DNA from 4 places in the Aeromonas sp. FDAARGOS 1409 genome. Region 4 is predicted to be linked to each of the others. Evidence: riboswitches for the same ligand, from Rfam matches in the RefSeq annotation. Region 4 holds a riboswitch; each other region holds the start of a gene.
What was found. A riboswitch is a leader RNA that binds a small molecule or an ion and turns the genes downstream of it on or off. The one in region 4 is predicted to bind cyclic di-GMP.
Positions count from the first base shown of each region.

Region 1: another riboswitch for cyclic di-GMP. It lies ahead of I6L39_RS02080 (glycosyl hydrolase family 18 protein); the one in region 4 lies ahead of gbpA (N-acetylglucosamine-binding protein GbpA).
Region 2: another riboswitch for cyclic di-GMP. It lies ahead of lafK (lateral flagellar response regulator transcription factor LafK); the one in region 4 lies ahead of gbpA (N-acetylglucosamine-binding protein GbpA).
Region 3: another riboswitch for cyclic di-GMP. It lies ahead of I6L39_RS10965 (glycosyl hydrolase family 18 protein); the one in region 4 lies ahead of gbpA (N-acetylglucosamine-binding protein GbpA).

Region 1 is NZ_CP077395.1:444,928-451,969, reverse strand. It holds gene I6L39_RS02090 (3-phenylpropionate MFS transporter) at 1-10, shown strand, start outside; gene I6L39_RS02085 (PAS domain-containing hybrid sensor histidine kinase/response regulator) at 74-3,535, shown strand; cyclic di-GMP riboswitch class I at 3,739-3,825, shown strand; gene I6L39_RS02080 (glycosyl hydrolase family 18 protein) at 3,937-6,534, shown strand; gene I6L39_RS02075 (immunoglobulin-like domain-containing protein) at 6,663-7,042, shown strand, end outside.
Region 2 is NZ_CP077395.1:893,438-900,479, reverse strand. It holds gene flhB (flagellar biosynthesis protein FlhB) at 1-1,071, shown strand, start outside; gene lfhA (lateral flagellar biosynthesis protein LfhA) at 1,075-3,150, shown strand; cyclic di-GMP riboswitch class I at 3,345-3,432, shown strand; gene lafK (lateral flagellar response regulator transcription factor LafK) at 3,685-4,947, shown strand; gene lfiE (lateral flagellar hook-basal body complex protein LfiE) at 4,959-5,285, shown strand; gene fliFL (lateral flagellar M-ring protein FliFL) at 5,295-7,042, shown strand, end outside; gene fliGL (lateral flagellar motor switch protein FliGL) at 7,030-7,042, shown strand, end outside.
Region 3 is NZ_CP077395.1:2,294,724-2,301,765, reverse strand. It holds gene I6L39_RS10965 (glycosyl hydrolase family 18 protein) at 1-2,634, opposite strand, end outside; cyclic di-GMP riboswitch class I at 2,780-2,863, opposite strand; gene I6L39_RS10960 (ExeM/NucH family extracellular endonuclease) at 3,159-5,309, shown strand; tRNA gene I6L39_RS10955 (tRNA-Ala) at 5,424-5,499, opposite strand; tRNA gene I6L39_RS10950 (tRNA-Ala) at 5,559-5,634, opposite strand; tRNA gene I6L39_RS10945 (tRNA-Ala) at 5,694-5,769, opposite strand; tRNA gene I6L39_RS10940 (tRNA-Ala) at 5,834-5,909, opposite strand; tRNA gene I6L39_RS10935 (tRNA-Ala) at 5,938-6,013, opposite strand; gene gltX (glutamate--tRNA ligase) at 6,248-7,042, opposite strand, start outside.
Region 4 is NZ_CP077395.1:2,022,294-2,029,335, reverse strand. It holds gene I6L39_RS09715 (M3 family metallopeptidase) at 175-2,019, opposite strand; gene I6L39_RS09710 (methyl-accepting chemotaxis protein) at 2,315-3,997, shown strand; cyclic di-GMP riboswitch class I at 4,230-4,315, shown strand; gene gbpA (N-acetylglucosamine-binding protein GbpA) at 4,382-5,806, shown strand; gene I6L39_RS09700 (cytochrome b) at 5,905-6,432, shown strand; gene cbl (HTH-type transcriptional regulator Cbl) at 6,513-7,042, opposite strand, start outside.

The sequences.
Region 1 (7,042 bases), 1.6 Mb from region 4:
GGGCCGATGACACCGGCCTGCCGGTCTCTGGCCCGGCAGGCTCCTGACTTATCTGGACAAGGGAAGTAGAGAGATGCACCAAGGATGGCTGCTGATCGGGTTGTCGCTCGCCTATCTGGGCTTGCTGTTCCTCATCGCCTACGTGGCGGACAAGAACAAGCGCCGCCGCCCCAAGGGGCAGCCCCTGCTCTACAGCCTGTCGCTGGCGGTCTACTGCACCTCCTGGACCTTCTTCGGCACCGTGGGCCAGGCCAGCGAGTCCCCCTGGTCGCCGGTGCCCATCTACCTGGGCCCCATGCTGGTGTTCCTGTTCGGCTGGCGCCTGCTGGCCCGCCTCATCCTGGTGGCCAAGCGCGAGCACATCACCTCCATTGCCGACTTCATCGCCGCCCGTTACGGCAAGTCCCAGCGCCTGGCCATGGTGATCAGCCTCATCGCCGTCATGGGGATACTTCCCTACCTGGTGCTGCAGCTCAAGGCGATCGTCACCGGGCTGGACCTGCTGATGGCCAACAGCGCGGGGGCCAGCCCCACCAGCAACATGGCCGAGCTGGCGCTAGGCGTCACCCTGCTGCTGGCCCTGTTCAGCATCCTGTTCGGCACCCGCAACCTGGACGCCACCGAACACCACAGGGGCATGGTGGTGGCCATCGCCTTCGAGTCCGTGGTCAAGCTGCTTGCCTTCATGGCGGTGGGGGGCTTCGCGCTCTGGCTCATCGTCGCCAGGCCGAGCGAGGCCCGCACCCTGGTGGCCAGCGACTTCCTTGAGGCGGTGGTGGCGGTGACGCCGGGCAGTGTGCTGGAGCTCGCCATCTACACCCTGATCGCCATGTGCGCCGTCATCTGTCTGCCGCGCCAGTTCCACGTGACTGTGGTGGAGAACAACCAGGGGCAGGATCTGCACTGGGCGCGCTGGATCTTCCCCCTCTACCTCTTCCTGATGGGGCTCTTCATCTGGCCGCTGGCGCTCGCGGGCAAGCAGTGGGTGGGGGCCGACATGGCCTCCGACACCTATGTGATCAGCCTCCCCATGTCCCTCGGATTCGACGGCATGGCCATGCTGGCCTTCCTCGGCGGCACCTCGGCGGCCACCGGCATGGTGATCGTCTGCACCATCGCCCTGGCCATCATGGTGAGCAACGATCTGGTGCTGCCGGTGCTGCTGCGCCGCGTCTGGCAGCAGGGGCGGGACGAGCGCCTGATGCGGCTGCTGCTGCAGGTGCGCCGGGGCGCCATCCTGCTCATCCTGCTGGCGGCCTGGGCGCTCTACCTCTGGCTCGGGGATCTCACCAGTCTGTCGCGCATCGGCTACCTGTCGTTCGGCGCCGTGGCCCAGTTCGCGCCGGCCCTGCTGCTCGGCCTCTACTGGCGCCATGGCAACCGCAAGGGGGTCTACCTCGGCCTGGCGCTGGGGGTCAGCCTCTGGTTCCTCACCCTGCTGGCGGAGAGCGGCCTGCTGGCGGGCTCGCCCCTGGAGGCCCTGCTGGCGCCTCCCGACTGGCCCGCGTTCCGGGAGCTGAGCCTGGGGGCCTGGTGCCTCTTCCTGAGCCTCTTGCTCAACCTGGTCGGCTATGTGGCGGGCTCCCTGCTCTCCCGGGCGGCGGTGAGCGAGCGGCTGCAGGCGGCGAACTTCGTCGGCAAGCCGAGCCGGGACACCACGGCGCTCTACCAGGCGCGGGTCTCGGTCAAGGAGCTGGAGATGCTGGCGGCCCGCTTCGTCGGGTCGAGCCGGGTCAAGCGCGCCTTCGGCCGCTTCGCCGGCGAGCACGGCGGCACCCTGGCGCCCCAGATGCAGGCCTCCGCGGATCTCATCGCCCACACCGAGCGGCTGTTGGCCGGGGTGTTCGGCACCTCGTCCGCCCGTCTGGTGCTGGCCTCGGCCCTGCAAGGGCGCAACATGCAGCTCGAGGAGATCGCCACCATAGTGGACGAGGCCTCGGACGTGTTCCGCTTCAACCGCGGCCTGCTGCAGGGGGCCATCGAGCACATGGGGCAGGGGATCTCGGTGGTGGACAGGGAGCTCAGGCTGGTGGCCTGGAACCGGCGCTACATAGAGCTGTTCTCCTATCCCCCCGGCCTCATCCAGGTGGGGCGCCCCATCGAGGAGATCATCCGCTACAACGCCGGGCAGGGGCTGTGCGGCGCGGGGGACGTGGAGGCCCAGGTGGCGCGTCGGGTCGCCTTCATGAAGCGCGGCAGCCCCCACATCTCGGCCCGGGAGCGCCCGGACGGCCGGGTGATCGAGATGCAGGGCAACCCCATGCCGGCGGGGGGCTTCGTCATGACCTTCACCGACATCACCCCGTTCCGGGCGGCGGAGCGGGTACTGCGCGAGGCCAACGAGCACCTGGAGGCGCGGGTGGCCGAGCGTACCCACGAGCTCTCCGAGCTCAACCGCCAACTGCTGCTGGTAAACCAGCAGGTGGAGCGGGCCAACCAGTCGAAGAGCCGTTTCCTCGCGGCGGTGAGCCACGACCTGACCCAGCCTCTCAACGCGGCCAAGCTCTTCACCTCCTCCCTGCTGGAGATGCTGCCCCCGGAGGACGAACCGGCCCGCATCGCCCGTCACATCGACGACGCCCTGGGGGCGACCGAGGATCTCATCACGGATCTGCTGGACATCTCGCGCCTCGAGGCGGGCAAGTTCAAGGCCAAGAAGCTCGACTTCGCCCTGAGCGACGTGCTGGGCAACCTCAAGGCGGAGTTCGGGGTGCTTGCCCAGGCCGGGGGGATTCAGTTCTCCGTGGTGGAGAGCAGCCTCGCCGTCTACAGCGACGTGCGCCTGCTGCGCCGGGTGCTGCAGAACTTCCTCACCAACGCGTTTCGCTACAACCCGGGGGGCCGGGTGCTGCTCGGCTGTCGCCGCATGGGGGACAAGGTGCGCATCGAGGTGTGGGACAACGGCCCCGGCATCCCGGAGGGCAAGCAGGAGGCGATCTTCGACGAGTTCTCCCGCCTCGACCACTCCCGCACCGCCAGGGAGCAGGGGCTCGGCCTCGGACTCGCCATCGCCCGCGGCATCTCCCAGGTCCTGGGTCACCAGCTCTCCCTGCGCAGCTGGCCCGGAGCGGGATCCGTCTTTGCCATCACCCTGAACCTCGCGACCCGGCCGGTGACGCCGAGCCAGGTGACGACCCCCGCCCAGCGGGACAGCCAGCTGGAGGGGGTGAGGATCCTCTGCATCGACAACGAGGAGGACATCCTCATCGCCATGGCGTCCCTGCTGGGGCGCTGGGGCTGCGAGGTGCGCTGTGCCCAGAGCCTGGCCCAGGCAGAGGAGATCATCGGCGACGGCTTCCTGCCCGCCCTGGTGCTGTCTGACTATCACCTGGACGACGGCAAGACGGGGTTGCAGGCGCTGCATATGATCCGGCTGGCATATGGCAACGAGATAGGCGGCATCATCATCAGCGCGGATCGCAAGAGCGAGCTGCAGGCGCAGATCCGCGAACACGGCTTCGGTTATGTGAGCAAACCGGTCAAACCCCTCAAGCTGCGGGCCCTGATGAACAGCCTCTTGCTGCCGGTACAGTGACGGCATTCACATTATCGCGCATTGGGTGGTGATTTTTTAAAGGCCGTTTCGGCGCCATGAATGGGGTTTTTATCGCCATGTTGCCGGCCTTTTCCCCACCATGTCGGACAAATGAGTCCCTGTTGATGTCACTTCTGTCAGGTGGCGCGAAGGCGTCTCTCCTTTATAGTCATTTGGCGATTATTTTCATCGCAAACCAAGTTGTGCAAAAAAGGCAAACCGGGCGAAAGCCCGGGACGCAAAGCTTCCGGTCTAAGGGTCAGCGAACCTAGGATAGCGGGGCCACCACAGGTTGTATCGTCCATGGGCCAAGCCATGGTGGCGATGTTGTCTGCGTTACCTGTCAGGTTGCGTTGCCTTTTTCGTTGTTCATTCCAATAACGAAATAAGGAAATTCAATGATGTTCAGTCCAAAACATTCCCTGCTGGCGCTCCTGGTCGGGGGCCTCTGTGCCGCTCCCGCCTTCGCCGCCGCCCCGGGCAAACCCACCATAGGCTCGGGCCCCACCAAGTTTGCCATCGTCGAAGTCAATCAGTCCGCCTCGGCCTACAACCAGCTGGTGACCGTTCACAAGGACGGTGCCCCGGTCAGCGTGACCTGGAACCTCTGGTCCGGCGACGTGGGCCAGACCGCCAAGGTGCTGCTCGACGGCAATGAGGTGTGGTCGGGCCCGGCGTCCGCCGCAGGCACCGCCAACTTCAAGGTCACCAAGGGGGGGCGCTACCAGATGCAGGTGGCCCTGTGCAACGCCGATGGCTGCACCCTCTCCGACAAGAAGGAGCTGGTGGTGGCCGACACGGACGGCAGTCACCTGGCCCCGCTCAATGCGCCCCTCCAGGAGAACAACAAGCCCTACGCCAACAAGTCCGGCAAGGTGGTGGGGGCCTACTACGTGGAGTGGGGTGTCTATGGTCGCAAGTTCACCGTGGACAAGATCCCGGCCCAGAACCTGACCCACATCCTCTACGGCTTCACCCCCATCTGCGGCGGCAACGGCATCAACGACAGCCTGAAAGAGATCTCCGGCAGCTTCGAGGCCCTGCAGCGCTCCTGCGCCGGTCGCGAAGACTTCAAGGTCTCCATCCACGATCCCTGGGCGGCGATCCAGATGTCCCAGGGCAACCTCAGCGCCTGGGATGAGCCCTACAAGGGCAACTTCGGCAATCTGATGGCGCTCAAGCAGGCCCGTCCGGACCTCAAAATTCTGCCCTCCGTCGGGGGATGGACCCTCTCCGATCCCTTCTACTTCCTGGGTGACAAGACCAAGCGCGACACCTTCGTCGCCTCGGTCAAGGAGTTCCTGCAGACCTGGAAGTTCTTCGACGGCGTGGACATCGACTGGGAGTTCCCGGGCGGCCAGGGGGCCAACCCCAACCTGGGCGGCCCGAACGATGGCGCCACCTATGTGGTGCTGATGCAGGAGCTGCGCGCCATGCTCGACGAGCTGGAAGCCGAGACCGGTCGCCAGTATGAGCTCACCTCGGCCATCAGCGCCGGCGGCGACAAGATTGCCAAGGTGGATTATCAGGCGGCCCAGCAGTACATGGACCACATCTTCCTGATGAGCTACGACTTCAGCGGCGCCTTCGACCTGAAGAATCTGGCCCACCAGACCAACCTCTTTGCCTCCAGCTGGGATCCGGCCACCAAGTACACCACAGACAAGGGCGTCAAGGCGCTGCTGGGTCAGGGGGTGGCGCCGGGCAAGATAGTGGTCGGCGCCGCCATGTACGGCCGCGGCTGGACCGGGGTGAGCGGCTACCAGGCCGGCAACCCCTTCACCGGCACCGCCACCGGACCTGTGACCGGTACCTGGGAAAATGGCGTGGTGGATTACCGCGACATCGTCAACAACCGCATGGGCGCAGGCTGGGTGCAGGGTTATGACGAGGCGGCCGAGGCCCCCTATGTCTTCAAGGCCGGCACTGGGGATCTCATCAGCTTCGACAACGATCGCTCGGTCAAGGCCAAGGGGCAGTACGTGCTGGCGAACCAGCTCGGCGGTCTGTTCGCCTGGGAGATAGACGCGGACAACGGCGACATCCTCAACGCCATGCACGAGGGGATGGGCCACGGCGAGGGTAGCCTGCCGCCGGTCAACAAGCCGCCGGTGGCCAATGCCGGCAGCGATCTGAACGCCACGGGCCCGGCCGAGGTGACCCTCAACGGCAGCGCCTCCCACGATCCGGAAAACGGCGTGCTGACCTACGGCTGGAAGCAGGTCTCCGGGCCCCAGGCGACCCTGCTCGATGCCACCCAGGCCAGGGCCCGCGTGGTGCTGGACGCCGTCAGCGCCGACATCAACCTGGTGTTCGAGCTGACCGTGACCGACGATCAGGGCCTGACCGCCAAGGATCAGGTGGTGGTGACCAACAAGGCACCGCAGCCGAACCTGGCCCCCGTGGTGACGGTTCCGGCCACCGCAACCGTCGAGTCCGGCAAGCAGGTGAGCATCCAGGCCAGTGCCTCCGATCCCAACGGTGACACCCTGAGCTATCAGTGGAGCCTGCCAGCGGGTCTCACCGCCACCGGTCAGAACAGCGCGACCCTGGTGGTCACGGGCCCGAGCGTCACCAGCGACACCGCCTATGACCTGACCCTGGTGGTCACCGACGGGGCGCTGGATGCCAGTGCCACCACCCGCCTGACCGTCAAGCCGGCCAGCACCGGAGGCGGCTGCAACGCGACCGATCCGGATGCGGCCACCCATCCGGCCTGGAACGCCAGCACCGTCTACAACACCGATAACAAGGTGAGCCACAACCAGCTGGTGTGGCAGGCCAAGTACTGGACCCAGGGCAACGAGCCGAGCCGCACCGCCGATCAGTGGAAGCTGATAAGCCAGGTACAGCTTGGATGGGATGCAGGGGTTGCCTACAACGGCGGTGATTTCACCAACCACAATGGCCGCAAGTGGCAGGCCCAGTACTGGACCAAGGGCGACGAGCCCGGCAAGGCCGCGGTCTGGGTCGACAAGGGGGCAGCCAGCTGTAACTGATTGCCATCGCAACGGGAATGGGGCCTGGGCCCCATTCTTCCCGCCGACGCTGTACCGGCAGGGGCCATCCGCCCCTGCCATTGCAACCAGAGTGTCCGAGCACTCATTCCCTATGAAGGACATATCCCATGAAGAATCAACACCCCCTGTTGCGGGCGGGCGCCCCCCTGCTCGGCTGTGCGCTGCTGGCACCGCTCGCGATGGCGCAGCAGAGCAGCACGACGGGCGCGTTTCGCAAGGACAACAGCGCCCCCCAGATCTACAGCCAGGAGGGGCTGGTCAACCATTTCGCCCAGCAGCTGCCCTTGGGGGCGACCTTCGCCCCGCGGCTGATCGCCCGGGACGCCGAGAATGGGGATCTCAGTGCCCGCATCAGCCAGAAGAGCGGGGTCAATACCCAGGTGCCTGGCAACTATGTGGTCCAGTATCAGGTCAAGGACGATGGCCTGCCCGCGGTGGATGGCTTCAAGGGATGGGGGAGCACCACTACCACCTTCTCGCTGCTGGT
Region 2 (7,042 bases), 1.1 Mb from region 4:
GAAGAGGGCCAGATAGCGCGTTCCAGGGAGCTGAGCTCCGCCGGCCTGCTGCTCATCGGCGGCCTGGCCATGCAGTGGATGGTGCCAAGTTTCGGCCTCTTCTTCGCCGAGCTGATGAAGCAGCCCCAGCGCTTCAACTGGCAGGGGGCGCGGGATCCCCAGATGATGATCCAGTGGACCGCCGATGCCTTGGTCGGCATGTTGTGGGTGCTGCTGCCGCTGTTCGGCCTGCTCGCCCTGCTGCTGGTCCTGCTCGGCGCCGTCCCCGGCGGCATGGTGCTGGTCTGGAAGAAGCTGATGCCAAGCGGGGAGAAGCTCAACCCGCTCAAGGGGCTCAAGCGGATGTTCTCGACCCACAGCCTGATGGAGTTGCTGAAGTCTCTGCTCAAGGTGCTGTTGATCGGCGGCACCCTGGCCCTGATGCTCCAGCACCAGTGGCCCACCCTGATGATGATGAACCGCATGCCGCCCCAGGCGGCCATGGAGCAGGCGCTACGCATCCTCTCCCAGGCATTTATCTTGCTAGGCAGTGTGCAGATGCTGATCGCCGTGCTGGATGTGCCCTATCAGCGCTGGTCTCTGAACAAGCAGTTGAAGATGACCAAGCAGGAGGTCAAGGACGAGCACAAGAACACCGAGGGCCGCCCGGAGATCAAGGCCAGGATCCGGCAGGTGCAGGGCATGCTGGCGCGGGCCCGCATCGAGCAGCGGGTGCCGCAGGCCGACGTCATCATAGTGAACCCGACCCATTACGCGGTGGCCATCAAGTACGATCCCGAGCGGGCCAACGCCCCCTATGTGATCGCCAAGGGGGTGGACGGCATGGCGGAGCGGATCCGCGAGGTGGCCAGGCAGCACGACAAGATGGTGATGAGCCTGCCCGAGCTGACCCGGGCCATCTATTACTCCACCCGGGTGGATCAGGAAGTGCCGGCGGGTCTCTACACCGCGGTCGCCTTTGTATTGAACCATGTATTGCAGCTACGGGCCTATGAGGCTGGCAAGGGCAGGAAACCCAACCCCCTTGCTCCCTTGCACGTGCCGCCCGAGTTACGTCAACCTGAGAGGTAAGTTGTGAACTGGCGTGTATTGACCCAATCCTATACAGCTATCCCCATGATGCTGCTGGCCATCCTGGCGATGATGATACTGCCTCTGCCCGGCTGGCTGCTGGATGCCCTGTTCACCTTCAACATAGTGCTGGCGGTGCTGGTGCTGCTGGTCTCGGTCTCGGCGCGCCGACCGCTCGACTTCTCCGTGTTCCCGACCGTGCTGCTGGTCGCCACCCTGATGCGGTTGTCCCTCAACGTCGCCTCCACCCGGGTGGTGCTGCTGCACGGTCACGAGGGGCATGAGGCTGCCGGCAAGGTCATCCAGGCCTTCGGCGAGGTGGTGATCGGCGGCAACTACGTGGTGGGTCTGGTGGTCTTCGTGATCCTGATGATCATCAACTTCGTGGTGATCACCAAGGGGGGAGAGCGGATCTCCGAAGTCTCCGCCCGCTTCACCCTGGACGCCATGCCGGGCAAGCAGATGGCCATCGACGCCGACCTCAACGCGGGCACCCTGGATCAGCACCAGGCCCGGGCAAGGCGGGAAGAGATCGCCCGGGAAGCGGACTTCTACGGCGCCATGGACGGGGCCTCCAAGTTCGTCCGTGGTGATGCCATCGCCGGCCTGCTGGTGCTCATCATCAACCTGGTGGGGGGGCTGGCCATCGGCATCTTCCAGCACTCCCTGCCGGTCTCCGATGCGTTCCGTATCTATGCCCTGCTCACCATAGGTGACGGCCTGGTCGCCCAGATCCCCTCCCTGCTGATGTCCACCGCGGCGGCCATCATAGTCACCCGCGTGAGTGACGAGGGGGAGATGTCGGATCAGGTCGGCCAGCAGATCCTGGCCTCGCCCAGGGTCATCTATACGGCGGCGACCATCATGCTGATCCTGGGCCTGGTGCCCGGCATGCCCATGCTGGCCTTCCTCAGCTTTGCCGCCGTGCTGGCCTGGACCGGCTGGAGCGTCAGCAAGCGCCGGGTGGCGGATCCGGCGCTGGATGCGGCCGAGGCGCTGACGCGGCAGATGGTGCAGCCGGAGCCCCAGGGGCTGGACTGGCAGGATCTGCCCCCGGTGGACAGCGTCGCCATCGAGCTGGGTTACCGGCTGGTGCCGCTGGCGGAGGCGGACAAGGGGGCCGAGTTGCTCGCCCGGGTGCGCGGCATACGCAAGACGCTCTCCGAACAGTATGGCTTCCTGCTGCCCGAGATCCGGGTGCGCGACAACCTGCAACTGCAGCCGGATCAGTACCGCATCAAGCTCTCCGGCATCGCCCTGGCCTCGGGCAATGTGGATTGCCAGCGGCTGATGGCCATCAGCAGCGGGGAGACCTATGGTGCCCTGGACGGCGAGCTGACCCAGGATCCCGCCTACGGCATGAACGCGGTCTGGATCTCCCCCGACAACAAGGCCAAGGCCCTCAACCTGGGCTACTCGGTGGTGGATTCCGCCACCGTCATCGCCACCCATGCCAGCAAGCTGCTCAGGGAGCAGCTCGACGGGTTGTTCGGCCATGACGAGGTGGGCAAGCTGGGCCAGCATCTCGCCACCCAGTCTCCCCGGCTGGCGGAGGAGCTCAACCTGGCCCTGACCCAGATGCAGCAACTGCGGGTCTTCCGCCAGCTGCTCAAGGAGCAGATCAGCCTCACCGACATCCGCACCATAGCCACCACCTTGCTGGATGCGAGCGAGCTGACCAAGGATCCCGTCCTGCTGGCGTCCGATGTGCGCTGCGCACTGAAGCGCCAGATCGTCAGACAGGCGATAGGGTCCCGCGACGTGCTGGAGGCCTTCACCCTGGATGACCGGTTGGAGCAGACCCTGCTGACGGCCATGAGCCAGTCACAGCAGCAGGGCAAGATCCAGTTGGACAGCTTCCCGGTGGATCCCCAGCTGCTGGCGCAGTTGCAGCAGAACATGCCGCTGGTGAAGGAGCAGTTGCAGCAGCAGGGCCATGCCCCGGTGCTGGTGGTCATGCCCCAGCTCAGGCCTCTGATCGCCCGTTATGCCCGCTCCTTCTCGAAAGGGCTCAAAGTGCTCTCTTATAACGAGATTCCGGAAGAATTGCGGGTCGAGGTGATTGGGACCCTGGGCTGAAGTTGAATTGCCTTATTTCTTGCCGGTAGGAAGATACTATTCCGTATACCTGCTTGAATTGTCATATAAAGCCGTTATGATGTGACGGCTTTTGACGCGACACAGACTGACAGTGAACATAAAATATAAAAAGTGTCAGATGTGTCTCATGGCTTGAAGGATCACAAAGCCATGCCATCCAAATACGGGTCGTCGCATGATAAAGGCAAACTGTACTGAAAAGTCAGGACGCAAAGCCTCCGGTCTAACAGCATTGATGCTAATGATAGCGGGGTTGCCAAGGCCATGATTCTCGCCTTGTTTTTATGCAGATATAGGGCAGGTGCTCAATTAAGAAGCGCCGCTCTGTCTTTGTATGTCTTAATTTTCAGGTGTCAGTTCTGTTGATTGATTCATGTGCAATCACAGGTTCGAGATAATATGGTTTCTGATATTTCTATCAAGGAAAATTCAATATCGGTCGATATTGAAACCCATGCGAATTTATTATTTGTGTCCCCACGGTCATCAAATGGAAACCATATTGGGCAAATATTGTTGAATGCCGGCTATCGAATTTCCTGTCTGGATTCTGTGATGCAGGCCAAACAATTTATTTCGAACCATTGCGTCGATCTCATCCTGCTCGACATGGCGGTCATGACCGAGGCCGGGCCTGCCATGGTGCAGACGCTGGCGGGAACCGACTGCGTCATCCTGGTCAACGAGCACCAGGCCTATCTGGCGGCCGAGGCCATGCGGGCCGGCGCCATCGACTACATCATCAAGCCCTTCAGCCAGCGACAGATCCTCGATGTGGTCAGGGGGGCCCTGCGCCTGCGCCAGGCCATCCCCAACCTGATCGCCACCTCCCCCCAGAGCCTGCAGGTGCTGCAGCTCGCCAGGCGGGCGGCCAAGACCTCGGCCACCATCCTCATCGGCGGCGAGTCGGGGACGGGCAAGGAGCGGCTGGCCCGCTACATCCACGAGATGTCCAGCCGGGCGGCCAAACCCTTCGTGGCCATCAATTGTGCGGCCATCCCCGAGGCCATGCTCGAATCCATTCTCTTTGGCCACAGCAAGGGGGCCTTCACCGGGGCGACGGCCAGCCAGCAGGGCAAGTTCGAATTGGCCCAGGGCGGCACCCTGCTGCTCGACGAGATCTCCGAGCTGCCGCTGGCGCTGCAGGCCAAGCTGCTGCGGGTGCTGCAGGAGAAAGAGGTCGAGCGGCTGGGCAGCCACCAGGTGATCCCGCTGGATGTGCGGATCATCGCCGCCAGCAACCGGGATCTGAGGGAGCTGGTGCTGCGGGGGGCGTTTCGCGAGGATCTCTTCTACCGGCTCGACGTGCTGCCCATGAGCTGGCCCGCCCTGCGGGAGCGGCAGGACGACATCCTGCCCCTGGCGGAGTACTTCATCGAGCGTCACGCCCCCCAGCAGGGATACCGCCTCGGCGAGAGTGCGCGCAGGCAGCTGCTCTCCTACGACTGGCCGGGCAATGTGCGGGAGCTGGATAACGTCATCCAGCGCGCGCTAATTATGGCTCGCGGATTGCATATTCAGGCCGTCGATCTGATGCTGCCCCATTACGCCGCCGAAGCCGATCCCCCGCAGCCGCAGACGCTCGCGGCCCCGGAGGGGCTCAACGAGACCAAGCGGTATGCCGAATTTCAATTCGTCCTTGAGACGTTGCGCCGTTTCCGTGGTCACCGGACACGCACGGCCGAGGCCCTCGGGATGACGACCCGGGCACTTAGATACAAGCTGGCTGCCATGCGCGAGCAGGGCATCGATGTCGAGCAGCAGATACAAAACTAAGGGATAACCGAGTGAAGATTGAGATGATGTCATCACAGGTGACGCTCCTGCAGCAGATGCAGGAAATGCAGCGAGTCGCCAGCCAAACCCCTTCCATCGAGCCGAACGAGGCGTCTGCCGTCTCGTTCAGCGACGCCATGCGCGACGTCGTCGGCCGCGTTAACGAGCAGCAGAATATCGCCTCCAGGCTGATGACCGCCGTCGACGCCGGTCAGAGCGACGATCTGGTGGGGGCCATGGTGGCCAGCCAGAAGGCAGGCCTCAGTTTTTCCGCCCTGATGCAGGTGCGCAACAAACTGATGACCGGCTTCGATGACATCATGCGCATGCCGCTCTGAGGGTAGGTCATGACTGAACTGGTATCATCCTCGCCGGGGGCGTCCGGCTCCCTGATCGCCCGGGTACAGGAAGGGATGCGCAACTGGCGCACCCTGTCGCGGGACAACAAGTCCATCCTCACCATCGCCCTGCTGGCCGCCGTGGTCGCCGCCACCATAGTGGTGATCCTCTGGACCTCCAGCAAGAACTATGTGCCCCTCTACGGCAAGCAGGAGCTCTACGACACCGCCAACATCATGGAGATGCTGGAGAAGGAGCAGGTGCCTTTTCGGCTGGAGAAGAGCTCGGGCCAGATCCTGGTGCCGGAGAGCCAGCTGGCCCACGTGCGTATGGCGCTGGCGGCGCGGGGGGTCCGGGCGGCCATGCCGGCGGGCCTGGAGGGGCTGGACAATGTCACCGGCCTCGGCACCAGCGAGTTCATGGAAGGAGCGCGCTACCGCCATGCCCTGGAGGGAGAGCTGGCCAGAACCATCATCTCCCTCGACGCGGTGCGTAGTGCCCGGGTGCATCTGGCCATCCCGAAGCGGACCCTGTTCGTCGGCCGTGACGAGGAGAAGCCCAGCGCCTCCGTGATGCTGGATCTGCAACCCGGGCAATCCATGGAGCCGGGCCAGGTGGAGGCGATCGCCAACCTGGTGGCGGGCAGCATCTCCGGCATGAAGCCCGGCGCCGTGACCGTGGTGGATCAGGCGGGCCAGCTGCTGAGCGCCGAGCTGGGGGACAAGGCCGGGTTCGGCAAGCAGAGCGTCCAGCAGATGGAATACGTGCGCAAGCTGGAGCAGTACATCCGCCAACGCGCCAATGACATGCTCTATCCCATGCTGGGCACCGGCAACTTCCGGGTGCAGATCGCCGCAGACGTCAACTTCAATGCGGTGGAGGAGACCCAGCAGCAGCTGGATCCCAATGGTGTGGTGACCAAGGAATCCAACAAGTCCGACAAGACCATAGATGCCCTGGCCCTCGGCATCCCGGGGGCCCTCTCCAACCGCCCCCCGGAAACGGCGCCCCAGACCGATCAGGCCGCCACCGAGGAGAACAAGGCACAGGAGCCTGCCAAGAACGACACCCGCACCGAGCGGCAGGAGGTCAGCAAGCAGTATGAAAACAGCCGCACCATAGTGCATACCCGCTACCAGCAGGGGCGGCTGGAGCGGATGAACGTCTCCATCCTGCTCAATCAGCAGATCGGCCCCAAAGGGGGCTGGAGTGCCGAGCAACTGGAACAGATCCGCCAGATGGTGGAACGCTCGGTGGGCTTCGACAGCGCCCGTGGCGACCAGATCAGCCTGCAGGTGTTCGATTTCACCGGTGCCGAGCCGGTGACACCGCCGGAGTCGAGCTGGCTGGAGACCCCCTACTGGCAGGATTCCCTGCGCTATCTGGTGGGCGGCCTGCTGGGGCTGACCCTGGTGTTCTTCGGCATTCGTCCCCTGGTCAAGCACCTGGTGCGCACCCAGCAATATCCTGATGCCGAGGCCGGACAGGAGCCGGACGAGGAGCAGGAACCCAGCATCGGTCTCGCCATGCGGCGGGAGGGCGATGAGGATCACGAGGTGCCGGCCTCCGGCAAGGGCCTGCAACAGGCTGAATACAGGCTGGAGCCCCAGTTCTCCTCCCTGGATCTGGAGGCGCTGCCGGAGCCGGGCTCCGAGCTGGAGGTCCAGCTCAAGCACCTGCAACTGCTGGTGGACAAGGACACCGCCCGGGTGGCGGAAGTGGTCAGACAATGGGTGAGCGGCAATGAGCAACGGTA
Region 3 (7,042 bases), 270 kb from region 4:
GGCCGGCAGCGTCAGGGCCACCTTGTGGAAGTCCTTCTCGCTCGCGATGCCGTCCGAGTTCTGGTTGCCGCCGCTCTCCACCACCTTCAGCCCCATGCCGCTCTGGTCGGTGATGGTGTCGGAGGTGGAGGTGGGCACCAGGAACTCGATGCGGGTGCCGCCCGGAATGGTCTGGGTCGACCTGTTGGTGAGCTTGAGGGTCGGGTTGATCGGGTAGTTGGAGTCCCCTTCCTTGAAGCCGGAGAGGCTCACGCCGATGTCGAGCTGGGCGGCCGGAGCCGGCAGATCATTCTGCTTCAGGGCCGCCTTGTCGGCCTTGCTGAACTTCTCGTAGGCGAGGCTGGTGAGGGTGCTGCCCATCACGTACTCGTTCTTCGCGGCATCGAAGTCATAGTCCCCCGCCATCTCCCAGAACATGACGCCGCCCAGGCCGCGCTTGACGATGTAGTCGAGCTTGTGACCCATGGACTCTTCATCTTCGGTGGAGAGGAACACCTTCTTCTGCTCGTTCCAGAGCCAGGGCGCATGGGCCTTGTCGTCGTAGTAACGCACATACTGGCCTTGCATCACGTGGGCCGGGTTGTTGGGATCCAGACCCCAGGCCTGACCGTAGCTCGGCAGAGTGGTGATGCCGAGGCTGGCCGCGTGCTCCAGGTTCTTGGCGTGCCACATGGGCACGGCGCCGCCGCCTATCTCCTTGCCGTTCTTGTCAAGGTCGTGCCAGATGTTGTCGATGCCCACCGCCCCGTTGCCGCAGGGGATGGTGCTGCCACCGGTGCCCGGCTGGCAATCGCTCTGGCTCGGCAGCGCCGCCTTGCCACCCAGGCCGTGGGTGCCACCGGTGACCCCCTGCCAGCCGCGGGTGTAATAGGGCACCCCTATGTTGATCTTGCCCGCCGCCAGGGCGCCACGAAAGTAGTGGGCCGCCCAGGCGGAGTTGAGATAGCCGATGCCGCCAAACTGGGCCTGGGTGTAGACCCCCCACTGGGCCAGCTCGGGATCCGCCTTGTTGTCGAACAGGGCGGCGTTGTGGCCGACGAAGTGGTTCCAGGCACCGTGGAAGTCATAGGTCATCAGGTTGACGTAGTCGAGGTACTGGGTGACCTGGAAGTTTTCCATGCCGCGCAGCAGGTAGGCCGAGGCCGGCGAGGCGATGGTCAGCATGTACTTGCGACCGTCCTCGGTCCCGGCGCTGTCGAGCTTGTTGCGCAGGGTCTTCATCAGCACTTCATAGTTCGCAAAGAGCTTGCCGCGACACTGGTTGGAGAGCGGGAAGTCGTTGGGGTTGCCCGCATCCTTCATGGAGGTGGGGTACTCGTAGTCGATATCCACCCCATCGAAGCCGTACTGGCGGATGAAGCCTACGGCCGAGTCAGCAAAGGCGTTGATGCCGGCGGTGTTGACCGAGCAGTCGCCCTTGGTGGTGGCGGCGTAGAAGCCGCGGGTATCGGCCCAGCCCCCGACGGAGATGAGGGTCTTCACGTCCGGGTACTGCTTCTTGTACTTGGACAGCAGGTTGAAGTGACCCTGATAGGCGAACTCCGGATCCATCTCGGCGCCCGGCACCCCGTTCCAGGTCAGCTTGGTGGCGGCGTCATCCACCTTGATGGTGTGGCTCTGCTCATCCACCGCCGCGAAGGCGTAGTTGATGTGGGTGATCTTGTCCCAGGGGATGTCGCTCACCAGGTAGGCGGGCAGGCCGTTCTTGCCGGTGCGCCAGGAGGTGAAATAGCCGATGACGCGGCGGCCGTGGTCATCCCCCATGCACTCGCTGCCGTCGGCGCGGTAGATCTGGCGCACGTCGCAGGAGAGGTTGCCGCCGGTGGGGGGCAGCGCGGCCTCTTCCACCTGCACATCGACCTGGGCCGACTCCCCGGAGAGATTGGTCTTGTCGGTCGCCACCAGCTTGAGACCGGCCAGCCCCTTGCTCTGGGGCGTCCAGCTCAGTTGCCAGGGAGCGCTGGTGTCCTCGCCCACCTTCTGGCCATTCACGAACAGCTCGACCCTGGCGACGTCGTCGTTGGCGTCGGTGACATTGCCGCTCACGGTGAGGGCACGGCCCAGAGTCACCCTGGCACCGGCGGCGGGGCTCGCGATGCTCGCCCTGGGCGCCTCGGGCGCGACCACGGCGGCGACCTTGAAGCTGGAGTCCGCCTCGCTCAGCACCTTGCCGTCCTTGTCCAGCGCCCGAGCCTTGAGGGCGTGATTGCCCACACCGACGGCAGACCAGCTGGCACTCCAGGGGGAGGCGTTCGCCGTGGCAACCAGGGTGCCGTCGACCAGGTATTCCACCCGGGCGAGCGCCGTGACCGGGCCGCTCAGGGTGACCGCCAGCGCGACGCTTGCCCCTTCGCTGACGCTGCTGCCCACGGCAGGGGAGCCGATGGCGACGACCAGGGCCGGTGGCGGCACTTCGCCGCCATAGAGCCTCCACGCATCTGCCCAGACCACGCCCACCCCGGGGGCATAGTGGTAGGGCGAGGCGCCGCACCAGCCGGAGTAGGGGAATTCCTTGCATTCATAGAGGGCGCCTGCGTTGCTGACGATGTCGCCAGCCTGGTAGGCGGTGCCGGCCTGATAGGCGGGATAGGCGGCCTGCGCCCAGGCAGGGACGGCCGCAAGGGCGACCAGCATGGCGAGCCTGCTGGGCCTCAAGATCTGTTGCATATTGTTGTCATCCTTGTTTTGTCTTGGCTTCAACACCGGGAAAAGCGCAATCGCAACAGGGAACAAGGGAACGACAACAGGCCATGGACGGGCCACAGACCCTCAAGTCACCCTGGGTAACCCCGCTGTCTGGCCCACGTGGGTCAGATCGGAGGCTTTGCGTCCCGACATCGCTGCCGGTTTGCCCTTTGCCTGGGTTCCGTGAGGAACAGCCCGAGTATAGGAAGCAAGTGACAACGGCTCAATCTTTATTCTCGAAGGAAAATATGTGAATGCCGGCGGCTTCACACTTTTCACCCACCGGACAAATAACAAATAACTCATCAATATCAAACTGTTAGCCATGTCAAAAAATGGCAGATGGGCTCCTTTGTCTCCTTATAATGTGCGCTCCCTCACTGGTCAGAGCAGCCAGAAATGTGACAATGCGCGCCCTTGGCCAAGAGGCCAAGGCTATGGAAACACTGGCAAAAATAAAAAAAGGAATCCCCATGAAAGGAACACCTACCCTGCTGTCGCTGGCAGTGGGGCTCGCCCTCGCGTCCCCGTCTCTCCATGCCGCGGGCTTCAGTTGCCCGGCCGACAGTGCCCTCACCCCCATCCCCGCCATCCAGGGCAGCGGCGACAAGAGCCCCCTCGTCCCTGACGATCAGTTCGAAAGCCCCGGCAGCGTCTCGGTCAGGGCCGTGGTCTCCGCCCTTGGCGAGAGTCTCAACAAGGGCTTCTACCTGCTGGATGTGCAGGGGGACGGCAACCTCGAGACGTCGGACGGCATCTTCGTCTACCTCAATGACAAGAACTTCGCCAGCAAGTACCCGGACATCCAGCCGGGCGCCCTGGTCTGTCTGGAGGCCAAGGTCGAGGAGTATCATGGTCACACCCAGCTCAAGCCCCTGTTTGATGGCAGCACACCGCGCCTGACAACCCTGGCCCAGGGCGCCGCCCCCGCCCCCGCCGCCACGGCACTGCGGGTGCTGGAGGGGGAAACCCTGGCCCGGGCCCTGGAGCGTCACGAAGGGATGCGGGTGCGCCTCGATGGGGGCAGCGCGCTCAAGGTAAGCCGCAACTTCAGCTACGACTATGCCGCCCGGCGCAACAACCTGGTGCTCGCCCACGGCGCCCCGCTGATGAAGCCGACCCAGCTCCATGTGGCGAGCAGCCCCGAGGCCGTGGCGCTGGCCGAGGCCAATGCGGGCAACCGCGTCTTCCTCGAGTCGGACTTCAAGGCCGCCAACGGCAAGCTGCCCTGGTTGCCCGCCTGGGAGCCGGAGCAGGGTTACCTGCGCATCGGCGATGCCCCGGTCAATCTGGAAGCCCTGGTGGGTTACAGCCATGACGAGTACCGCCTGATAGTGCCCAAGGATCAGCGCATCACGGCGGGGGATCTGCTGCGCACCGACGAGAACGACCGCCAGGGCGCACCGGCCCGCGCCAATGGCACCGACCTGCGCATCGGCAGCTTCAACGTGCTCAACTATTTCACCAGCCACTCCAGCGTGGGGGGCGCCCTCAACGTGCTCTGCGCGGATCAGGCGGACGCGGACAGCGCCAAGGGCTGCAACCGCGGCGCCAAGAGCCTGGAGGAGTTCCAGTTGCAGCGCGCCAAGATCGTCAGCGCCATCACCGAGATGGACGCCGACCTGCTCGGCCTGATGGAGATGGAGAACAACGGCTTCGACGAGCACGCCGCCCTCCACGATCTGGTGGAGAGCCTCAACACCCGGCAAAAGGAGGTGAGTAAGCACTACGCCTTCGTCACCCTGCCCAAGGCCCTGCTCACGGAGGATCGCTTCTTTGGCGGCGACGCCATCATGGTGGCCATGATTTACCGCCCCGCCCTGCTCACCCCGAGCGGCGATGCCAGCGTGATCCAGCTGCCCGAGCAGCGCTACACCACGGGCGGCGTCGCCAGGACTGCCGGCCAGCGTGACTCCCTGGTGCAGCGCTTCACCGTAACGGGTAGCAAGGATCCCCTGACCCTGGTGGTCAACCATTTGAAATCCAAGGGTTCGGGTTGCTACGAGAACGGGGATGGCAAGAGCGAGCCTGCGGATCTGCAGGGCAAGTGCACCGAGTTTCGGGTCAGCGCCGCCAAGGTGCTGGGGGAGGCGGTGAGCAAGCTGCCGGGCCAGGTGCTGCTGGTGGGGGACTTCAACTCCTATGCCAAGGAGGATCCCATCCGGGTGCTGACCGACTATGCGCCGGCCAGCAGCGATCGCAAGATCCGCTCCGCCTCCCACACCTTCCTCGGCGAGCAGGCGTATGAGCCCATCGGCCAGGAGGTGGGCAAGGGCTATGGTCTGGTGGACCTGAACGTCAGGTTCAACCAGGAGAAGGCCATCTCCTACAGCTACGAGGCCGAGCTCGGCACCCTGGACTACGCCCTCGCCAACCCGGCGTTGGCGAACAAGGTGGTGGCCGTGGCCGACTGGCACATCAACTCCTACGAGAGCAACCTGTTCGAGTACGGTCGTGGCTTCACCGGTGACATGATCAAGTCGGACAACCCGTTCAGCGCCTCCGACCACGACCCCATCATCGTCGACCTCAGGCTCAGGGAAGCGAGCAAGGGCGGTGGCGGCGCCTTGGGCGTCCTGCTGTTGGCGCTGCTGCCGCTGGCCTGGCGTCGTCGTCACGGCTGATGCCGAACCGGCATGAACCAAAAGCCCGCCGCAGTGCGGGCTTTGTTACGACGAAGAGGAAAGGAAGATGGAGGCGAAAAGAAAAAGGCCACCGCAATGCGGTGGCCTTCTATATGGTGGAGCTACGCGGGATCGAACCGCGGACCTCTTGCATGCCATGCAAGCGCTCTCCCAGCTGAGCTATAACCCCAAATTCTTTCTTCATTAGACAATGGGTTCTGGCGGCCGATTGTCCGTTACTGCAAATAATGGTGGAGCTACGCGGGATCGAACCGCGGACCTCTTGCATGCCATGCAAGCGCTCTCCCAGCTGAGCTATAACCCCAAATTCTTTCTTCATTAGACAACGGGTTCTGGCGGCCGGTTGTCCGTTACTGCAAATAATGGTGGAGCTACGCGGGATCGAACCGCGGACCTCTTGCATGCCATGCAAGCGCTCTCCCAGCTGAGCTATAACCCCACAAAGATCGGCCTGGGTGATACACACCGCACTGCCCTGGGTACTTCATCTTCAATCAGGAACCTGGTGGAGCTACGCGGGATCGAACCGCGGACCTCTTGCATGCCATGCAAGCGCTCTCCCAGCTGAGCTATAACCCCTTGGATTCCAGATTGTTCGAGGAGAATTTGGTGGAGCTACGCGGGATCGAACCGCGGACCTCTTGCATGCCATGCAAGCGCTCTCCCAGCTGAGCTATAACCCCAACTCACCTCGGCGCTACCAAAGTTATCTCTGGCAACGGAGGCGCATGATAGGCATCGCCCGCTTTGCTGTCAACCCAAAATTCTCGCTCGTTGGAGCGTTTAGTCAAAATTCAGGCAGTTAGCCGGTTTTACCGCCAACCTCGTCGCTATCTCCCTGTTTTACGTCGCAAATCCGCTCGAGGCCAAAATGCGAAGGGCCCCGTCAGGGGGCCCTTCTGGTGATTCACAGCAGCTTACTCGGCGGCCATGCGCGCTTCGATATAAGCCAGCGCGCGATCGATACGAGCGAGGACTCGCTCCTTGCCCACCAGTGCCATCACGGCGTCGATCGCCGGGGACTGACCCTGGCCGGTGACGGCCACGCGCAGCGGCATGCCGACCTTGCCCATGCCTTGGCCCAGCTCGGCAGCGGTCGCTTCAATCAGCTCGTGCAGCGCTTCGGTAGTCCAGCTATCCAGTGCAGCCAGCTTGGTTTTGGCCAGAGCCAGCGGCTCGGCCGCGACGCCACGCAGGTGCTTCTTGGCAGCAGCTTCGTCGATGGTCTCGTACTCTTCGAACAGGTAGCGGCTCTGGGCGGCCACCTCCACCAGGGTGTTGCAACGCTCGGCCAGCAGGGTGACCACGTCGGCCAGGGCCGGGCCATTGCGGGTGTCGATCTTCTGGTTTTCCATGTGCCAGGCCAGATGCTTGGCAACATAGGTCGGATCCAGGCTGCGCATGTAGTGGTTGTTCAGCCACAGCAGCTTGTCGGTGTTGAAGGCAGAGGCAGACTTGGAGATGGCATCCAGGCTGAACAGCTTGATCATCTCGTCCAGGCTGAAGATCTCCTGATCGCCGTGGGACCAGCCCAGACGCACCAGATAGTTCAGCAGGGCTTCCGGCAGGTAGCCATCGTCGCGGTACTGCATCACGGAGACTGCACCGTGGCGCTTGGAGAGCTTGGCACCGTCGTCACCCAGGATCATGGAGACGTGGGCAAATTCCGGTACCGGCGCGTTCAGCGCCTTGTAGATGTTGATCTGGCGCGG
Region 4 (7,042 bases):
AGCAAATCATCCGAATGTCGCCACTCTCTGGTGGCGAGCGAGCGCCATGATATGGGATCGCCATGAATTCTCAATATATCGGGAGAAACATATCTGTGACCAGCCTGGCGAGAGCCCCGTTCGCCACGCGGGCCTCCAATGACGAAGCCCCGCCAGTGGCGGGGCTTCGTCTCGTCATGACTGCCCGGCAGGCGCCTCCTGGCGCCGGATCCAGGCCTCGAAGTCCGCCAGCATGCGTGCCTCGGACTCGCGGTTGTCGGCGATGAGCTCGGCCCCGTGCACCACCCGGATATGGGCGTTGAGCGGGGCGCCCTCCCCCGCCGGCGGACGCTGGCGTGCCGCCGCCATGCAGGCTTCTGCCTGCTGCCACGCCTCGGCCACGGTCTGGTTGCACACCGTCGCCAGCGGGATGGCGCTGAAGCCTTCGCCGGTCAGGCTCCTGAGTGTCTCGTCGTGGGTCATGCCGTTGCCCGGTCCCCAGTAGTGGGCGGCCAGATCCGGGCCGATGCGCGGGTTGTCGGTGAGGTAGCCGTCCCGGCGCAGGAAGTAGGCGCGGGTCTGCTCCACCGCCATCAGCGCCAGCAGGTAGCCGTGGTAGGCACAGGCCGACTCCTGGTTCAGCAGGTGCGGGATGGCCAGCAGCGGGCGTGGGCTCTCCACCCCCAGGATCTGGCGCTCCCAGCGGCGGGCCAGCGCCAGCACGGCGGCCGGGGTGCGCTCGGCCTCGTCCATGGCGTAGAGATCCCGCTCGAAGTAGGCCACCAGCGCGATCTGGCGCTCATTGAAGGCACGAAACGGCTGGCGCGCCTCGATCATCGCCTGGATGAGGTCGTCTGGGATGGGCTCACCCGCCGCATTCCTGGCGTAGCGCTTGAGCCAGTCCGCGTCGTCCAGCAGGCTGTCGCAGAACATGGACTGGGTCTCGGCATAGGCCATGGAGGTGGGCGGAAACTCCTGGGAGAAGCAGGGGGCGTTGCCGGTGACGTTGGCAAAGTGCGCCGCATGGCCCCCCTCGTGGAACAGGGTGTTGAGCCCGCTCCAGCCGCTGCCCACCTGGGCCGGGTTGGCCAGGCTGGTGAAGTTGACCACGGCGGGGACCCACTCCCCCTCCTGCCAGAAGCTCGGCACCGGGCCGTGGCAGAAGCCGTTCTCGTATTTCCCCTCCCGGGTCAGCAGATCCAGGGTCAGGGTGGCGCCGCGGTACTGGATACCGAGGCGGCGGAAGCTCTCGACCCAATCCTGCAGTGCCCGGGAGAAGGGCACATAGGGGTCGAGCCGGCGGGTCACGTCGCCGCTCACGCTGTAGCGCAGGTTGTGGGGCAGCAGGGCCTCTTCCCCCTTGGCGGCCTTCAGCTCGGCCAGGCTCTGGTGCAGCCGCTCCTCGGTGCGGGCGATGAAGTCGTCCAGCACCGCAAACAGCTGCGCCGGGCTCATCTGCTCGTTCTTGTGCACCTTGTAGTCGAAATAGTCCCGATAGCCCATGGCCCGGGCGAAGCGGTTGCGCAGGGCCACCACCTCGAGAAAGCCGTTGCCGACCACCCACTGCTCCAGGGTGTGGAACATGGCGAGCGCACTCTGGCGCACCGCCTCGTCGCTACTGGCGGCCAGCGCCGTGCTGGCGGCGGGCAGACTGCCGGGCACCTGGCGACCCTGCTCGTCCAGCAGCGTCAGCCTCAACCCCTTGCGACGGGCGAAGAGCTCCGCCTCGGCGGCCACCAGCTCGTCCATCAGGGCGGCAGCCTGAGGATCCTCGATGACGTTGCACTCGAAGAAGGCGATCCAGCCCCCCAGACCGCGCCTGAGCTCGGCCTCCTCGGCCTGGGCCAGCATTTCACGCAGTACCGGCAGGCGCGCCGGATCGGCGCAGAACGCCTTGTAGGCCTGCTCTGCGGCGGTAAAGCCGGCCTGATCGTCACTGGTGCCCATGTAGGTGGACCAGAACAGATCCTCCTTGCGCCTGTGCACCTGCAGGTAGTCGGCGTTGAGCCGGTTGAGATAATTCCTGGCAATGGAACTCATAACTTCCCTCTTGTTATGGGGCAGCCACGGGGGCGCCCACTCCTTTTTGGTGAGATGCCGACTCATTCACACTTCTTGCAAATAGAGCGGACAAATTGTGCGACGGGATGCGCGTCATCACGCTACCAAAAGCGGGGGTTGCTGTCTGCTGGCTATACTGGATGCCGGCACGCCCAATTGGCAACCAGCCATCACAACCCTTTGAAAGTTAAATGGATGTTAACAATAAAAACGATCAGGTCCGGCCGGCAGACCGGTCATAACCAGACCCGCATGGGAAAGTAAGGAAAAGACTATGTTCAAGCTCGGTGATATCGCCGTGAGTCGCAAGCTGATGCTGCTGCTCTCACTGGCACTGATCGGCTTCCTCGCACTGCTGTTCATCTCGGCCAGTGCCCTGCATCGCAATCTGATGAGCGAGCGGGAAGCCAGGCTGCAGGCGGTGCTGGATCTGGCCATGAGCCGGATCCAGACCCTGGCCGCCACCCTCCCCCCGGAGCAGGCGCAGGCGCAGGCCAAGGCCATGCTCGACAGCATGCGCTTTGACGGGGACAACTACCTGTTCGTGCTGGACGAGAACCGCCACGTGGTGGTGCATCCCGCCAAGCCGGAGCTGGTCGGCCAGCAGATGGGCGGGACGCCCGCCGAATCCCATTGGCAGCGCATGGTGGATCTGGGCAAGGGTGGCCGCAGCGGGCGCCTGGAGTACCAGTGGCTCTCCCCCTCCGGCGAGGCGGCCCAGAAGATGTCGCTGGTGGCCGGTTACCAGCCCTGGGGCTGGATCCTGGGCTCCGGCGTGCTGCTGCAGGACATCCAGGCCACCATCTGGTCCCAGTACCGGCTGATGGGCGGGGCCACCTTGCTGGTGATCCTGCTGATGGGGCTGCTGGGCCTGGCCATCAGCCGCTCCATCGTCACCCCGCTCACCGAGATCAACCGGGCCATGGCCCGGGTGGCCGCCGGGGATCTGGTTGTGAGCATCCCGGTGCACGGCAAGGATGAACTGGGGGCCGTCGCCAGCGCGACCAACCAGGGGCTGGATGCCATTCGTCACGCCCTGCTGGAGGCGAGCCAGGGCGCCCGCAACGTGGCGGATGCCGCCCTGCGCATCGCCGCCTCCGCCGAGCAGACCAACCAGGCGGTCAACAGCCAGCGGGATCAGCTGGCCCAGCTCGCCACCGCCATGAACGAGATGAGCACCACCATCTCCGACGTGGCAGGCCACGCCGAGAACACGGCACGGGACACCCAGGACGCCACCAGCGAGGCCGGGCTCGGCAACCAGGATGTCCATGCCAGCGTGCACGGCATCCAGGCGCTGGCCACCGAGGTGGAGCAGGCCACCCTGCAGGTCAACCAGCTCAAGGAGGGGGTGATGCAGATAGGCGAGGTGACGGCGGTCATCAGCGCCATCTCGGAGCAGACCAACCTGCTGGCCCTCAACGCCGCCATCGAGGCGGCCCGGGCCGGCGAACAGGGACGCGGCTTCGCCGTGGTGGCCGACGAGGTACGCCAGCTGGCGAGTCGGACCCGTCACTCCACCGAGGAGATCCAGAGCACCATCACCCAGTTGCAGCAAAGGGCGGTCACCGCCGCCAGCGCCATGGACGCCAGCCGGAAACTGGCGGAGAGCAGTGTCAACCAGTCCGAGAAGGCGGGTCAGGATCTCTCCCTCATCGTCAACCACATCCAGCACGTCAGCGACATGGCGACCCAGATCGCCACGGCGGCGGAGCAGCAGAGCATGGTGGCGGAGGACATGAACCGCAACGTCAGCGGCATCAACGACTCGGCGCTCGAGATGTCCCAGGCCGCCTCCCAGCTGGCCCGGGAAAGCGAACTGCTGGCCGGACTCTCCCGCAGTCTGGACGAGCGCCTGGCCCTGTTCAGACTGGGCAGCACAGCCCCGGATCTGGCGCCACGACCGATTCAGGGCTCCTCGTCCACACACAGGGTCACCCCTCAGCCACGCCACTGACGTGGCACCTCGTCGTCCCCTGTCAGCCTGGCTGACAGGGGACAGACCCTCATCAACCCCCTGAGAGCCCGCTACGGGCTGTCTCCCCCAAGCCCCGAAGAACAGCCCCCGGGAAGACGGCATCCCGGATTGCGGTGCTCCGATGAGACAGACCTGTCAATTTTTACACTTAATTTTTTAACAAAATATAGTCATGATGAGGGGTCGCCATTGGCGGCACATGACCCTTTTTGTAGTCATTTGGCAAACTGGTTGAAAGGCCAGGACGCAAAGCCTCCGGTCTAAAGACATGACGTCCAGGATAGCGGGGTTGCCACACTCAGGTGTGTCACGGGGTATTCCCCCTGCCAACTTGACTGCCCACATCACCGAACAGAGGAATGTATGGCAGCAACTATCAAACTCAATCACCTCGCGGCGGCGCTGGCGCTGCTGGCCAGTGGCGGCGTGCTCGCCCACGGCTACATCAGCCAGCCGGAGTCGCGCAACTATCTGTGCAAGACGGGTGGCAACAGCCAGTGCGGCGCCATCCAGTGGGAGCCACAGAGCCTGGAGGCGCCGTCAGGCTTCCCCAATGGCGGCCCCGCCGACGGCCAGATCGCCTCGGCCGGCCACTCGCAATTTGGTGAGCTCAACGCCCAGACCAGCGACCGCTGGACCAAGCGCCAGGTGCAGGCCGGTCCCTTCACCATCGGCTGGACCTTCACCGCCAACCACGTCACCCGCAACTGGCGCTACTACCTCACCAAGCAGGAGTGGAACCCGAATCAGCCGCTGACCCGGGACTCCTTCGATCTCAATCCATTCTGCGTCATCGACGGGGGCATGGTGCAGCCGCCCAAGCAGGTCACCCATCAATGCACCCTGCCGGCGCGCACCGGCTACCAGGTCATCCTCGGTGTCTGGGAGGTGGGCGATACCGCCAACAGCTTCTACAACCTCATCGACGCCCAGTTCGATGGCGGTACCCAGCCGCCGCTGACCTGGAGCCAGGGCGGGACCATCTACCCCTCCACCGATCTGGCGGTCGGCGACAAGGCCAGGACCCGGGTATTCGACGCCAACGGCGAGCGCACCGATCTGCAGACAGTGCTGACCATAGGCTCCGCCGAGCAGGGTCAGAAGAACAACTGGGCCCACGATCTGGCCGCCAGGATCAACGCCGAGCAGAGCCAGATCCGCGCCGGTCAGCAGGGCAGCGATGGCCAGTTCAACCCGGTCTACGGCCAGAACCCCGTCTATCTGAAGGCGGGCAGCAACCTGCAGCGGGTCGAGGTCCAGCTCGAGCAGCAGCAACCCCCGGTGAGCGACAGCATCAGCGTGAGCGGCCTGGAGAGCGAATACCTGCTCGACAACGGCAAGGTCACCCTGAATTTCACCGTCACGGCCGAGGGGGATCTCGCGGTCACCAACACCCTGTATGACCACGGCGGCGCCGCCAAGGGCCAGACCAGCGCCGACATCAAGGACAGCAGCCAGAGCTTCACCATGGAGGTCGGCGGCCTGAGCACGGGTCATCACCAGCTGGTGATCGAGGGCAAGCCGAAGGCGGGCGGCGCTCCCCTGCAGCAGACCCTGGATCTGATGTTCAAGGATCCGGCCAGCGGTGGCGACTACCAGTACCGCTTCCCGGAAGGCTTGTCCTCCTATCAGGCCGGCACCAAGGTGCTGCAGCCCAAGGACGGCAGGATCTATCAGTGCAAGCCCTACCCCTACAGCGGCTGGTGCACCATCTGGACCAGTACCGCGACCCAGTATGAGCCCGGCGTGGGCACCAACTGGCAGGATGCCTGGACCCTGGTGAACTGATCCCCCGCAAGCAGAAGAGGCCCGAGCGGCCTCTTTTTTGTGCCTGTCATCCTGGCTGCCGCGGCCTCGTGCCGCCGTGGCCCTCTCGGAAACATCCCATGACGAAAGACTACTATGACCCCCTGAGCCGCCTGCTGCACTGGCTGATGGCCGCCGTCATCCTCTACGCCACCCTGGCCGGCTACCTGATGCACCTGGTGATCGACAGCCACCCAAGGCTGTTTCAATTTCTGTCTGAGCTGAACATGTCGATGGCGACCCTGATCACCCCGCTCTTCCTGCTGCGCTGGGGCTGGCGGCACTGGCGGCCCCCCCTGCCCGAGGAGCGGACCCGGCACCACCCCGCCGCCCGGCTGGCTCACGCCCTGCTCTACAGCCTGATGTGTGTGGTGCTGCTGAGCGGCTTCCTGATGCTGGAGCAGGGCTACTCCCTGTTCTGGCTCTACCCGGTCGCCAACCCCATCGATGACCCCGACGTCAACGCCTTCTTCTTCGGCGTCCATCGCGTCGGCTGCCTGTCGCTGGCGGCGCTGGTCCTGCTGCACGTGGCGGCCGCCCTCTACCACCACAGGATCAAGGGGGATCGCACCCTGTATCGCATGCTGGGCCCCCAGAGCGGCCGCTAGCCTGTCTCTGGAACCGGGAAGAGGCGGATAAGCAAACAGGGAGCCAATGGCTCCCTGTTTTTTCGGACGCGGCAAAGCGCTCAGATCTGGTAGTCGACCAGCGGCTCGTTGCTCATGGCCCTGGCCTGGATCTCCGCCAGCGCCAGCTCGGGGTTGCAGAGCTGGATGAACTGCCAGGTGAAGTTGTGCTGGAACTGCCCCTGCTTGAGGCCGATCCAGGCGGTGTGCGGCGCGAACAGCCGGCTGCCGTCCAGCTGCACCAACCCCTTGTCCCGCTGGGGGTCGAACGCCATGTCCGCCAGTATGCCCACCCCCATCTCCAGCTCGACATAGGTCTTGATGACGTCGGAGTCCTGGGCGGTCAGCAGGATCTGCGGCACTATGCCCGCCTCGGCAAAGGCCTCGTCCACCCGTGCCCGACCGGTGAGGCCAGCCTGGTAGGTGACGATGGGCCAGTGGGCCAGGGCCGCCAGGGTCAGATCCCGCTCGGCGGTGAGGGGATGCTGCTCCGGCACCACTATGTTGTGGTGCCAGCGATAGTAGGGGAAGGCCACCACCCCTTCGCTCTTGTCGAGCTGCTCGCTGCTGATGCCGATGTCCACCTCGCCGG